Regions from separate parts of the Pseudomonas sp. S35 genome, predicted to be linked through region 2. Evidence: riboswitches for the same ligand, from Rfam matches in the RefSeq annotation. Region 2 holds a riboswitch; each other region holds the start of a gene.
What was found. A riboswitch is a leader RNA that binds a small molecule or an ion and turns the genes downstream of it on or off. The one in region 2 is predicted to bind cobalamin.
Positions count from the first base shown of each region.

Region 1: it holds a riboswitch for cobalamin, as region 2 does, so the genes downstream of both, PspS35_RS19705 (ABC transporter substrate-binding protein) here and cobW (cobalamin biosynthesis protein CobW) in region 2, are expected to answer to the same signal.
Region 3: it holds a riboswitch for cobalamin, as region 2 does, so the genes downstream of both, cobO (cob(I)yrinic acid a,c-diamide adenosyltransferase) here and cobW (cobalamin biosynthesis protein CobW) in region 2, are expected to answer to the same signal.

Region 1 is NZ_CP019431.1:4,426,695-4,429,966, forward strand. Features, by position in the region: gene PspS35_RS19700 (aldehyde dehydrogenase family protein) at 1-898, shown strand, start outside; cobalamin riboswitch at 990-1,184, shown strand; gene PspS35_RS19705 (ABC transporter substrate-binding protein) at 1,299-2,309, shown strand; gene PspS35_RS19710 (iron ABC transporter permease) at 2,306-3,272, shown strand, end outside.
Region 2 is NZ_CP019431.1:3,660,165-3,663,436, forward strand. Features, by position in the region: gene cobN (cobaltochelatase subunit CobN) at 1-814, opposite strand, end outside; gene cobW (cobalamin biosynthesis protein CobW) at 818-1,879, opposite strand; cobalamin riboswitch at 1,972-2,173, opposite strand; gene PspS35_RS16175 (hypothetical protein) at 2,561-3,238, shown strand.
Region 3 is NZ_CP019431.1:4,704,322-4,707,593, forward strand. Features, by position in the region: gene PspS35_RS21000 (cobyrinate a,c-diamide synthase) at 1-1,248, opposite strand, end outside; gene cobO (cob(I)yrinic acid a,c-diamide adenosyltransferase) at 1,245-1,856, opposite strand; cobalamin riboswitch at 1,934-2,182, opposite strand; gene PspS35_RS21010 (C40 family peptidase) at 2,237-2,773, opposite strand; gene PspS35_RS21015 (NlpC/P60 family protein) at 2,918-3,272, opposite strand, start outside.

The DNA of each region.
Region 1 (3,272 bases), 770 kb from region 2:
CGTGATGGGCAGCGCCTACCTGATCCAGCAAGCCTTCCAGAAAGCGGGGTTTGCCGACGGCATGTTTGAAGTGATCAACGTGACCACCGACGGCGTATCCCAAGCCATCGCCGACCCACGCATCGCCGCCGTGACCCTCACCGGCAGCGTGCGCGCCGGTATCGCCATCGGCTCCCAGGCCGGTGCCGCGCTGAAAAAATGTGTGCTGGAACTGGGCGGCTCCGACCCGTTCATCGTGCTCAACGACGCCGACCTCGACGCCGCCGTGCAAGCTGCACTGATCGGCCGCTTCCAGAACAGCGGCCAAGTCTGCGCCGCCGCCAAGCGCCTGATCATCGAAGAAGGCGTGGCTGAAGCCTTCACCGCCAAATTCGTCGAAGCCAGCCGCGCCTTGGTCATGGGCGACCCCACCTCAGCCACCACCTACATCGGTCCAATGGCCCGCTTCGACCTGCGCGATGAACTGCACGGCCAAGTCCAGGCCACCCTGGAAGAAGGCGCGACCCTGCTGCTGGGCGGCGATAAAGTCCCAGGCAGCGGCAACTACTACGCGCCGACCGTGCTGGCCAACGTCACCGACCAGATGACCTCGTTCAAACAGGAACTGTTCGGCCCGGTTGCCTCGATCATCACCGCCCGCGACGCCGACCACGCCGTGGCCCTGGCCAATGACAGCGAGTTCGGCCTCACCGCCAGCATCTTCACTGCCGACGCGGCAAAAGCGCGGGATATCGGCAACCAGCTGGAAACCGGCGGGATCTTCGTCAACGCCTTCAGCGTCTCCGACCCACGTGTGGCGTTTGGTGGCGTGAAAAAGAGCGGGTTTGGCCGCGAGCTGTCGCACTTTGGCGTACGCGAGTTCTGCAATGCGCAGACCGTGTGGCTCGATCGCAAGTAACGCCGAGCCCTCACGGGCTCGACAGCTCCCCCCAACGAGGCGGTTATATGCGTTCCCGCCTCGTTTGACGCTCCCCCTGGGCAACGCGATCGACTACCATACCGCCGCCGGTTCCCCCACGGGACTAATAGGGAATTCGAAACGCCGCCCACGGCGCCAATCGAAACTGCCCCCGCAACTGTAGGTGCTGAGCCTGCTCCTTAACGCCACTGGACCCTGTCCGGGAAGGCCGGAGCGTGGCGACGACGCATCAGTCAGGAGACCTGCCGGCCCAGCACAATCACTAACCGGCGGGGTGTCCGGGAAGGACATCCTTGCCTGCCCGACCGGCAGCGTTCGAGGGCGTATTTCCGAGCCGTACTGCCCCTGCTTCACGTATGGTTCAAACGGAGATCGCCCCATGCTGCCACGCGTTACTGCCCTGATCACCGGCCTGGGTTTCTGTGCCCTGGCCCACGCGGCGCCCACTCACTACCCGTTGACCGTTGAAAACTGCGGCAGCGCCGTGACCTTCCAGCAAACCCCGGCGCGCAGCGTGACCATCGGCCAGGCCGCCACCGAAATGCTGTATGCCCTGGGCGTCGGCGATAAAGTGGTCGGCACCTCGCTGTGGTTCAACAACGTACTGCCCCAATACAAGGCGCAGAACGATAAAATCGAACGCCTGGCCAACAATGAGCCGAGCTTCGAAGCCGTGATCGCCAAGCGCCCGCAACTGGTGGCGGCCGAGCTGGAATGGGTAGTCGGCCCGCAAGGTGTGGTGGGTACGCGTGAGCAGTTCCACGAGCTGAAGATCCCCACCTACCTGCTGCCCTCCGACTGCGAAGGCAAAGACAACCTGGTGGGCGCCGACGGTACGCGGCTGGAGCCGTTTCGCATCGAAACCATCTACAAAAGCATCCGCCAACTGGCCGAGATTTTCGACGTACAGGCTCGCGGCCAACAGCTGAACGACGACCTCAAGGCACGCCTGGCCAAGTCCGTCGCCACCGTGCAGAGCAAAGGCCTCAAGCACGCCAGCGCACTGGTGTGGTTCTCCAGTTCAGAGATGACCAGCGACCCGTACGTGGCCGGCCACAAGGGCATCCCCGAATTCATGCTGGACACCCTCGGCCTGCACAACGTGGTGCAGTCCGATGAAGAGTGGCCCACCGTCGGCTGGGAAACCATCGCCAAGGCCAACCCGACCTTCCTGGTGATCGCCCGCATGGACCGTCGCCGCTACCCTGCCGATGACCACGAGAAGAAACTCGCCTTCCTGCGCAGCGACCCGGTCACGCGCAACATGGACGCCGTCAAAAACAACCGCATCATCATCCTCGATGCCCTGGCGCTGCAGGCCAGCATCCGCATGTTCGACGGCCTTGAACAACTGGCCGGCGCCATCGACGGCTACGACCTGTCCAAATGATCCGCACCCTACTCGCCCTGACGCTGCTGTTGATCGCCTTACTCGCCGGCGTGGCCATCGGCGAAACGGCCATCGAACCGCAGGTGGTGCTGCAAGTGCTCGCCAACAAACTGTGGAACGCCGGCTACGTACTGGACCCGATCGACGAAGGCGTGGTGTGGAACTACCGCCTGACCCGCGCCCTGGTCGCCGCCGCGTGCGGCGCGGGGCTGGCCACCTGCGGGGTGATCCTGCAGTCGCTGCTGCGCAACCCGTTGGCCGATCCGTACCTGTTGGGCATCAGCGCCGGCGCCTCGACCGGGGCGGTGCTGGTGGCACTGATGGGCGTGGGCGGCGGGTTGATATCGCTGTCGGCCGGCGCGTTTGTCGGCGCCATGGCGGCGTTTGCCCTGGTGATTCTGCTGGCACGGGCCAGCGGCTCGGTGAGCGGCACCGGCCAGATCATCCTCGCGGGCATCGCCGGTTCGCAGCTGTTCAATGCGCTCACCGCATTCTTGATCACCAAGTCGGCCAGTTCCGAGCAGGCCCGCGGCATCATGTTCTGGTTGCTGGGCAACCTCAGCGGCGTGCGCTGGCCGTCGGTGTGGCTGGCAGTGCCGGTGGCGGTCGCCGGCTTGGCGGTGTGCCTGTGGCACCGTCGTGCGCTGGATGCATTCACCTTCGGCAGCGACTCGGCGGCGTCCCTGGGCATCCCGGTGCGCCGTGTGCAATTTGTGCTGGTGGGCTGCGCCGCGCTCGTCACGGCGGTGATGGTGTCGATCGTCGGCTCCATCGGCTTTGTCGGTCTGGTGATCCCCCACGCCGTGCGCCTGCTGCTCGGCACCGGGCACTCGCGCTTGCTGCCGGCCAGTGCCTTGGGCGGCGCATTGTTTTTGATCGCAGCGGATGTACTGTCGCGCACCTTGATCAAAGGCCAGGTGATTCCGGTGGGCGTGGTCACGGCCTTGGTCGGCGCACCGGTGT
Region 2 (3,272 bases):
TCGATTGGGCGAAGCCGGTGGTATTCAGAATCACCGACGCGCGCACTTCATCCAGCAAATCCTCGACTACCGTAAGGCAGCCGGGTTCTTTCAAGCTGGCCACCGCCATCGGCAACGGGTTGAGGCCCGCCGCCTGCAAGCGCTGGCAGAACACGTCAATAAAACCGGTATTGGCCGCCTGCAAGTGGGAGCGGTAGAACAGCACCGCTGCCACAGGATGATCGGCGTGCCAATCCGCTTGCCAGTCATTGAGACGGGCATTGGCTTTGTGCGGGTGATAAATAGCAGTGCGCGCCAAGGTTTGCGGCTCGGCCCACGCATAGTCGCGGTCCAGGTAAGCGCTGGCCAGGCAGCGATAAAAATCCAGCGCGTTGCCCAGGCCGCCCTGGCGCAGGAACTGCCACAGGCGGTCGCGCTGTTGGGCGTTAACCGTGCTCAGGCTGCTGAGTTCCGGGTCCGGGCGATCATCCCCCGGCACCAGGATCAGTTGCACGCCGCGCTCGGCCAATTCCACCAAGCGCTCGATGCCGTAGCGCCAGTAACCGATGCCACCGTGCAGGGAAATCAGGATGACCTTGGCATGGCGCAGTACCTCATCGACATACAGGTCGACCGAGGCGTGGTTCTGCACCTGCATCGGGTTGGCCAGGCGCAGGCTGGGGTAATCGTCGGGCAACTGCTGGGCCGCTTCGGCCAGCAGCGCCAGGCTGGAATCACCGCTGCACAGGATCACCAGTTCGGCGGGCGTTTGGCCAAGGTCGGCAATATTGTCGTCCGCGACGAAACCACCGGGCTGGGTCCTGAGCAGGTGCATGGGTTAAACGCTGAGCGCAGCGCGCAATTGCGCTTCAAGGCCCGCCGCGTCCAGGTCTTGGCCGATCAAAACCAGGCGCGTGATACGTGCTTCATCGGCCGTCCAGGCGCGGTCGAAGTGCTTGTCGAAACGCGTGCCCACGCCCTGGATCAACAGGCGCATCGGCTTGTTCGGGATCGCGGCGAAGCCTTTGACGCGCAGGATGCCGTGTTGCACCACCAGTTGGGTCAAGGCGTCGAGCAGCAGCGCTTCGTCGGCCTGAGGCAGGTCGATGGAGATCGAATCGAACGCGTCATGATCATGATCGTCTTCACCTTCGTGGTGATGGTCGTGGTGACTGTGGCGACCGTCGATGTGTTCTTCGGAGCCTGCGCCCAGGCCAATCAACACGTCCAGAGGCACACGACCGCTGCTGGCCTCGATGATTTTCACAGCAGGCGGCAGTTCTTCGGCGACTTCAAGGCGTACACGGGCCAGGTCTTCGGCGCTGATCAGGTCGGATTTATTGAGAATGACCAGGTCGGCGCTGGCCAGTTGGTCGGCGAACAGCTCGTGCAGCGGCGATTCGTGGTCCAGGTTCGGGTCGAGTTTGCGCTGAGCATCCACTTGATCGGGGAACGCGGCAAAGGTGCCGGCGGCCACGGCCGGGCTGTCGACCACGGTGATCACCGCGTCAACCGTGCAGGCGCTGCGGATTTCCGGCCACTGGAAGGCTTGCACCAGCGGTTTTGGCAGGGCCAGGCCCGAGGTTTCGATAAGGATATGGTCAAGGTCCCCGCGACGGGCGACCAGTTCGCGCATCACCGGGAAGAACTCTTCCTGCACGGTGCAGCACAGGCAGCCGTTGGCCAACTCGTACACGCGGCCGTTGGCTTCTTCTTCGGTGCAGCCGATGGAGCACTGCTTGAGGATTTCACCGTCAATGCCCAACTCGCCGAATTCGTTGACGATCACGGCAATGCGGCGGCCCTGGGCGTTATCGAGCATATGGCGCAGCAAGGTGGTTTTGCCCGAGCCAAGGAAGCCGGTGACGATAGTGACGGGGAGTTTGGCCAGTGTTTTCATCGGATGCCCTTTGGGGCGGGCATACGGGACGATAGGCCCTGCGGCATTGCGCAGAAGCGGATTTCGTCACCGGATCACCCCGCCCGGTTGAATTGGAAAATCAGTTGCGAGGCAGGTCTCCTGGCTTGGGGCTTGCGGGTCGTGAGACCGGCGCCGGCTGCGCCTTCCCGCCGTTTATGGCAGTGGCGTGGCAGTCGGATAAACCCTTCACAGTTGCGGGGGCAGCCGCGGCTTGAACCGCGTTCCCTTCTTAGCTTCGGCCTGAGCTGAAGAACCTCGAGGGTGCAAGGCTACGCAGTGAGTGAGAGCGGGTCAATGTCGAAACGGCCAGACCGCCCGCTTGAACACTATCCAGGGGTTGAAAACGGACGCCCATCATTAGGCGTTTGGTTCAGAACCTTTGATATCAGTGCAGACGGCAATAGTGAGCAACTTATGTAAAAGCTCGCCTTGAAGTCAGACTAATTATTTAGTCCATACGAATTGACGAAGCGCTGTAACTTAACGCAATCAGTTCCCAAATGAGTACAGGGAACAGAAATATCGAAAAACACCACCCATCCTCGGAGCAGCGTTGCCAATAGACGAAGTTCAACCCAGCATACCCAACTCGGACAAAAACACTATGGAATTTTCAATACGCACTCAAACTACTGCCCCCTCCCTTCGGCATCGATCGAAGTGACTGGCAACGTACACCCCAAGACTGATTCTCTGCCCCTCGCAGCGGCACAAAAAAAACCATCAGACATTACTTTTTTCGAGAACTACAGCAACCCGTTGCTGGCCAAAGAACTGTTGGACCATTTCCGCGACCTGGAAGGCCCGGACGGCAAGGCACGCAACAGCTTTCACTTGACCGACCTAAAAAAGATGGCGGCAGGCAAACTACACGACGGACGAGATGCCAAACAAGAGCAAATAGAGCTTGCGAAGGAGGTCATCAGCCGCCCAGACCTAATGACGTCACTCTTTACACACATCCGTGTAAAGCCCTACATCGAGGCAACCTGGAACAATGTCGCTATTATCGCTGGAGACTTCAAAAGTCTTAGCGATGGGTCTTTGCTGGGGCAAGTTAGAGTTTATTTTCGCGAGTTCGCCGAGGGTGCTAACGATGAATATGTAAACTTTAACGAACTGCGAGAGGCTGCACGCGAAATACGGAGCACTAGAGATTTCTCCTATAATGCAACAGCCGTTGCCAAAGAACTTCTTAATCGACCTTACCTGCTTCGTCACTTGGATATAACGCCCGATGCGTTCTTGCATACAACCAAACCAGACGACAGGTTTAATTTGTCCGATATTACGTACGCACGCATGGCGACCTCTTACTCGCCCCATCGCCCTGCCTGATCAACATCCACTGGAACGCCTGCCGTAAACCGCG
Region 3 (3,272 bases), 1.0 Mb from region 2:
GAAATGCACGTAAGAGGCCGTCATCCGCCCCTGTCGGAAGACCGCTTCGGCACCGCGCCCACCGTTCGGGCTCAGGCCACGGGCAATCGGCTGGCACTCGGTGCTGGTCAGAGAATGGTGATACGTGTGCCCGCGCAACACGCCTTCCGGCAATTCGACGCTTTGCAGTGCCAGGGCTGCCAGTTTCTTTTGCATCACTGCGTCGCCCTGCAACAGGCCGAGCAGTTCGGCGCGGTTGCCGTCGACGTCGGTGAGCGAGTCCAGCAGATACAGCATGCCGCCGCACTCCGCGAGCAACGGCTTGCCAGCCGCGTGGTGAGCGCGGATGGCGTCGAGCATTGGCGTATTTTCCGACAGCGCCCGATGGTGCAGTTCCGGGTAACCGCCGGGCAGATAGAGACTGTCGGCGTCGGGCAATTGGCGGTCGTGGATCGGCGAGAAAAACGTCAGCTCAGCGCCCATCGCCCGCAACAGGTCGAGGCTGGCGCCGTAGGTGAAAGCGAAGGCTTCGTCGCGGGCCACGGCAATGCGTACACCGGCCAGCAACGGCTCGGCCTCGATCACTTGCGGCGCGGCAAAGGTCACGGGCGGTGGCAACGCGACTTCGCAACTGCTGCCCAAGGCTTGGGCGGCGGCATCCAGGCGCGTATCCAGGTCATTCAGTTCACTGGCTTGCACCAGGCCCAGGTGGCGGCTGGGCAGCTCTATCCCGGTCTCGCGGGACAAGGCGCCGTACCAGCGCAGGCCTTCGGTAAGGCTGCCTTCGAGCAACTGCGCGTGGCGCAGGGTGCCGACACGGTTGGCCAGCACGCCGGCGAATGGCAGGTCCGGTTGATAGCGCGCCAGGCCCAGCGCCAGGGCGCCAAAGGTCTGGGCCATGGCGGTGCCGTCGATCACGCCCAACACCGGCACGCCGAAGTGCCGCGCCAGGTCTGCGCTGGACGGCGTGCCGTCGAACAGGCCCATCACGCCTTCGATCAGGATCAGGTCGGCCTCCCCCGCCGCTTCCCACAGCAGGCGGCGACTTTCCTGCTCGCCCACCATCCACATGTCCAATTGATACACCGGCGCCCCACTGGCGCGCTCGTGGATCATCGGGTCCAGAAAGTCCGGGCCACATTTGAACACACGCACCTTGCGCCCCAGGTTGCGGTGCAAGCGTGCCAATGCGGCGGTGACGGTGGTTTTGCCTTGGCCGGACGCCGGTGCGGCGATCAATACGGCCGGGCAATGACGGGGCTGATTCAAAGTTCGACGCCCTTCTGTGCCTTGATACCCGCCTGGAATGCGTGCTTGAGCATGCCCATTTCGGTGACGGTATCGCCCATCTCGATCAGTTCAGGCTTGGCGCCCCGGCCGGTGACCACCACGTGCTGCATCGGCGGACGGGCTTGCAAGTCGCTGAGCACTTGATCGAGGTCGAGGTAGCCGTGCTTGAGCGCGATGTTCAATTCATCCAGCACCACCAGGCCAATGGCCGGGTCTTGCAGCAATTCGCGGGACACCGCCCAAGCGGCTTCGGCGGCGGCGATATCGCGCTGGCGGTCCTGGGTTTCCCAAGTAAAACCTTCGCCCATCACGTGAAAACGCACTTGCTCGGGGAAACGGCGGAAGAACAACTCTTCGCCGGTGCTGTTGCGCCCCTTGATGAACTGCACCACACCGCACTGCATCCCATGGCCCATAGCCCGGGCGAGCATGCCAAACGCGGAGCTGCTCTTGCCCTTGCCGTTGCCGGTGAGCACCAGCAGCAAGCCGCATTCATTGGGTGAATTGGCGATGCGCTCGTCGATCACAGCTTTTTTGCGCAGCATGCGCGCCAGGTGGCGTTCGTCGCGGTCGGGGGTATCGGTCATGGCAGCTCTCCGTTGGGGCTGAACAAAAACGGCGGGCAGGAAAAAGACAAACAGACAGCCAAGCATCGCCCACCGTGATGCTGTTGGATGATCCTGGCCGGTCTCCGGGCTCATGAGTGGCGTTCTGTAGAGAACCGGCCGACGGCTGCGCCTTCCCATATCGCTCGCGATACAGTGGCAAAAAGGCAGCGTCTTGACTCATTTACCGTTGCGGGGGCAGCGCCGGAATTGCGGCGGCGCTGTGTACAAGCGCGCTCACTCACCGGCTTCCCTGTTTCACCCTGTCGACCCATAGGTCACAGAGCACCTGGAACAAGCGGCGAAGGTTAGTGGGTTGGGGGGCTAGCTGCAAGCTTCAAGCTTGAGACGTGCAGCTGCTTTTAAGGATTACGCGCCAGATTGCCTGGCAATACACGTTTGGCGCTCAGGTAAGCATTCTGCCAATACGCCTTGGACAGGGTGTCCAGCTTCACCGTACCGCCCGTTTGCGGCGCATGGACAAAGCGGCCCTCGCCCACATAGATCCCGGCATGGCTGACCTGTGAACCGCCACCGGTGGCGAAGAACAGCAGGTCACCGGTTTGCAGGTTTTGCTCACTGACGTCCTGGGCGCGCATCACGATCAACTCGCGAGTGGTACGTGGCAGGGAGATTCCAGCGGCATCGCGGTAGACAAAGCCAATCAGGCCGCTGCAGTCAAAACCGGAGTCTGGGGTGTTGCCGCCCCAGCGGTAAGGCGTGCCGACCAGGCCCAACGCGCGAAAGAGCACGTCTTCGGCAACAGGCGAGAAATTCTGGGTGGAATAGTTGAACACCGGCTTGGGCTTGGCCGCCACGGGCGCAGGTGGCGGACGACTGGCGCAGGCGCTGAGGAGCGCGGCGCACACAAGAAGAACGAGGCGGGCTGACGTCGACATGTGCAGAACAATCCTGGTCTGGATGCGGCTTTCGCTGCCGAACGCTGAAAACCAGAACGCGCAAGCAAAGCTCGCGCGAACGGATTACAACAATGTCCAGGGATTCTAGCGCTTACGTGTCAAACTTCAAGTATCACTTTAACTTTACTTGCTAGCGGTAACCGTCGTCGGGGCCATGGCGAGTGCGCGCTTGGCTTCGATGAAGGTTTTGCTCCAGTAACTGTCGCCCAGGCTATCGACCCGGACACCACCGCTGCGACGGCTGCTGGAGTGGATAAACTGGTTATCACCCAAGTAGATACCGGCGTGACTGACACGACCACGGCCTGCAGTACTGAAGAAAAGCAGATCACCAGGCTTGAGGTTGTTGCGCGCGACCAACGGTGCTTTCACGTTGATCATTTCGCGCGTCGAGCGCGGCAGGTTCATGCCGGCTTCTTCACGAAAGAGGTAGCCGATGAAACCGCTGCAGTCGAAGCCGGCTTCAGAGGTACCGCCG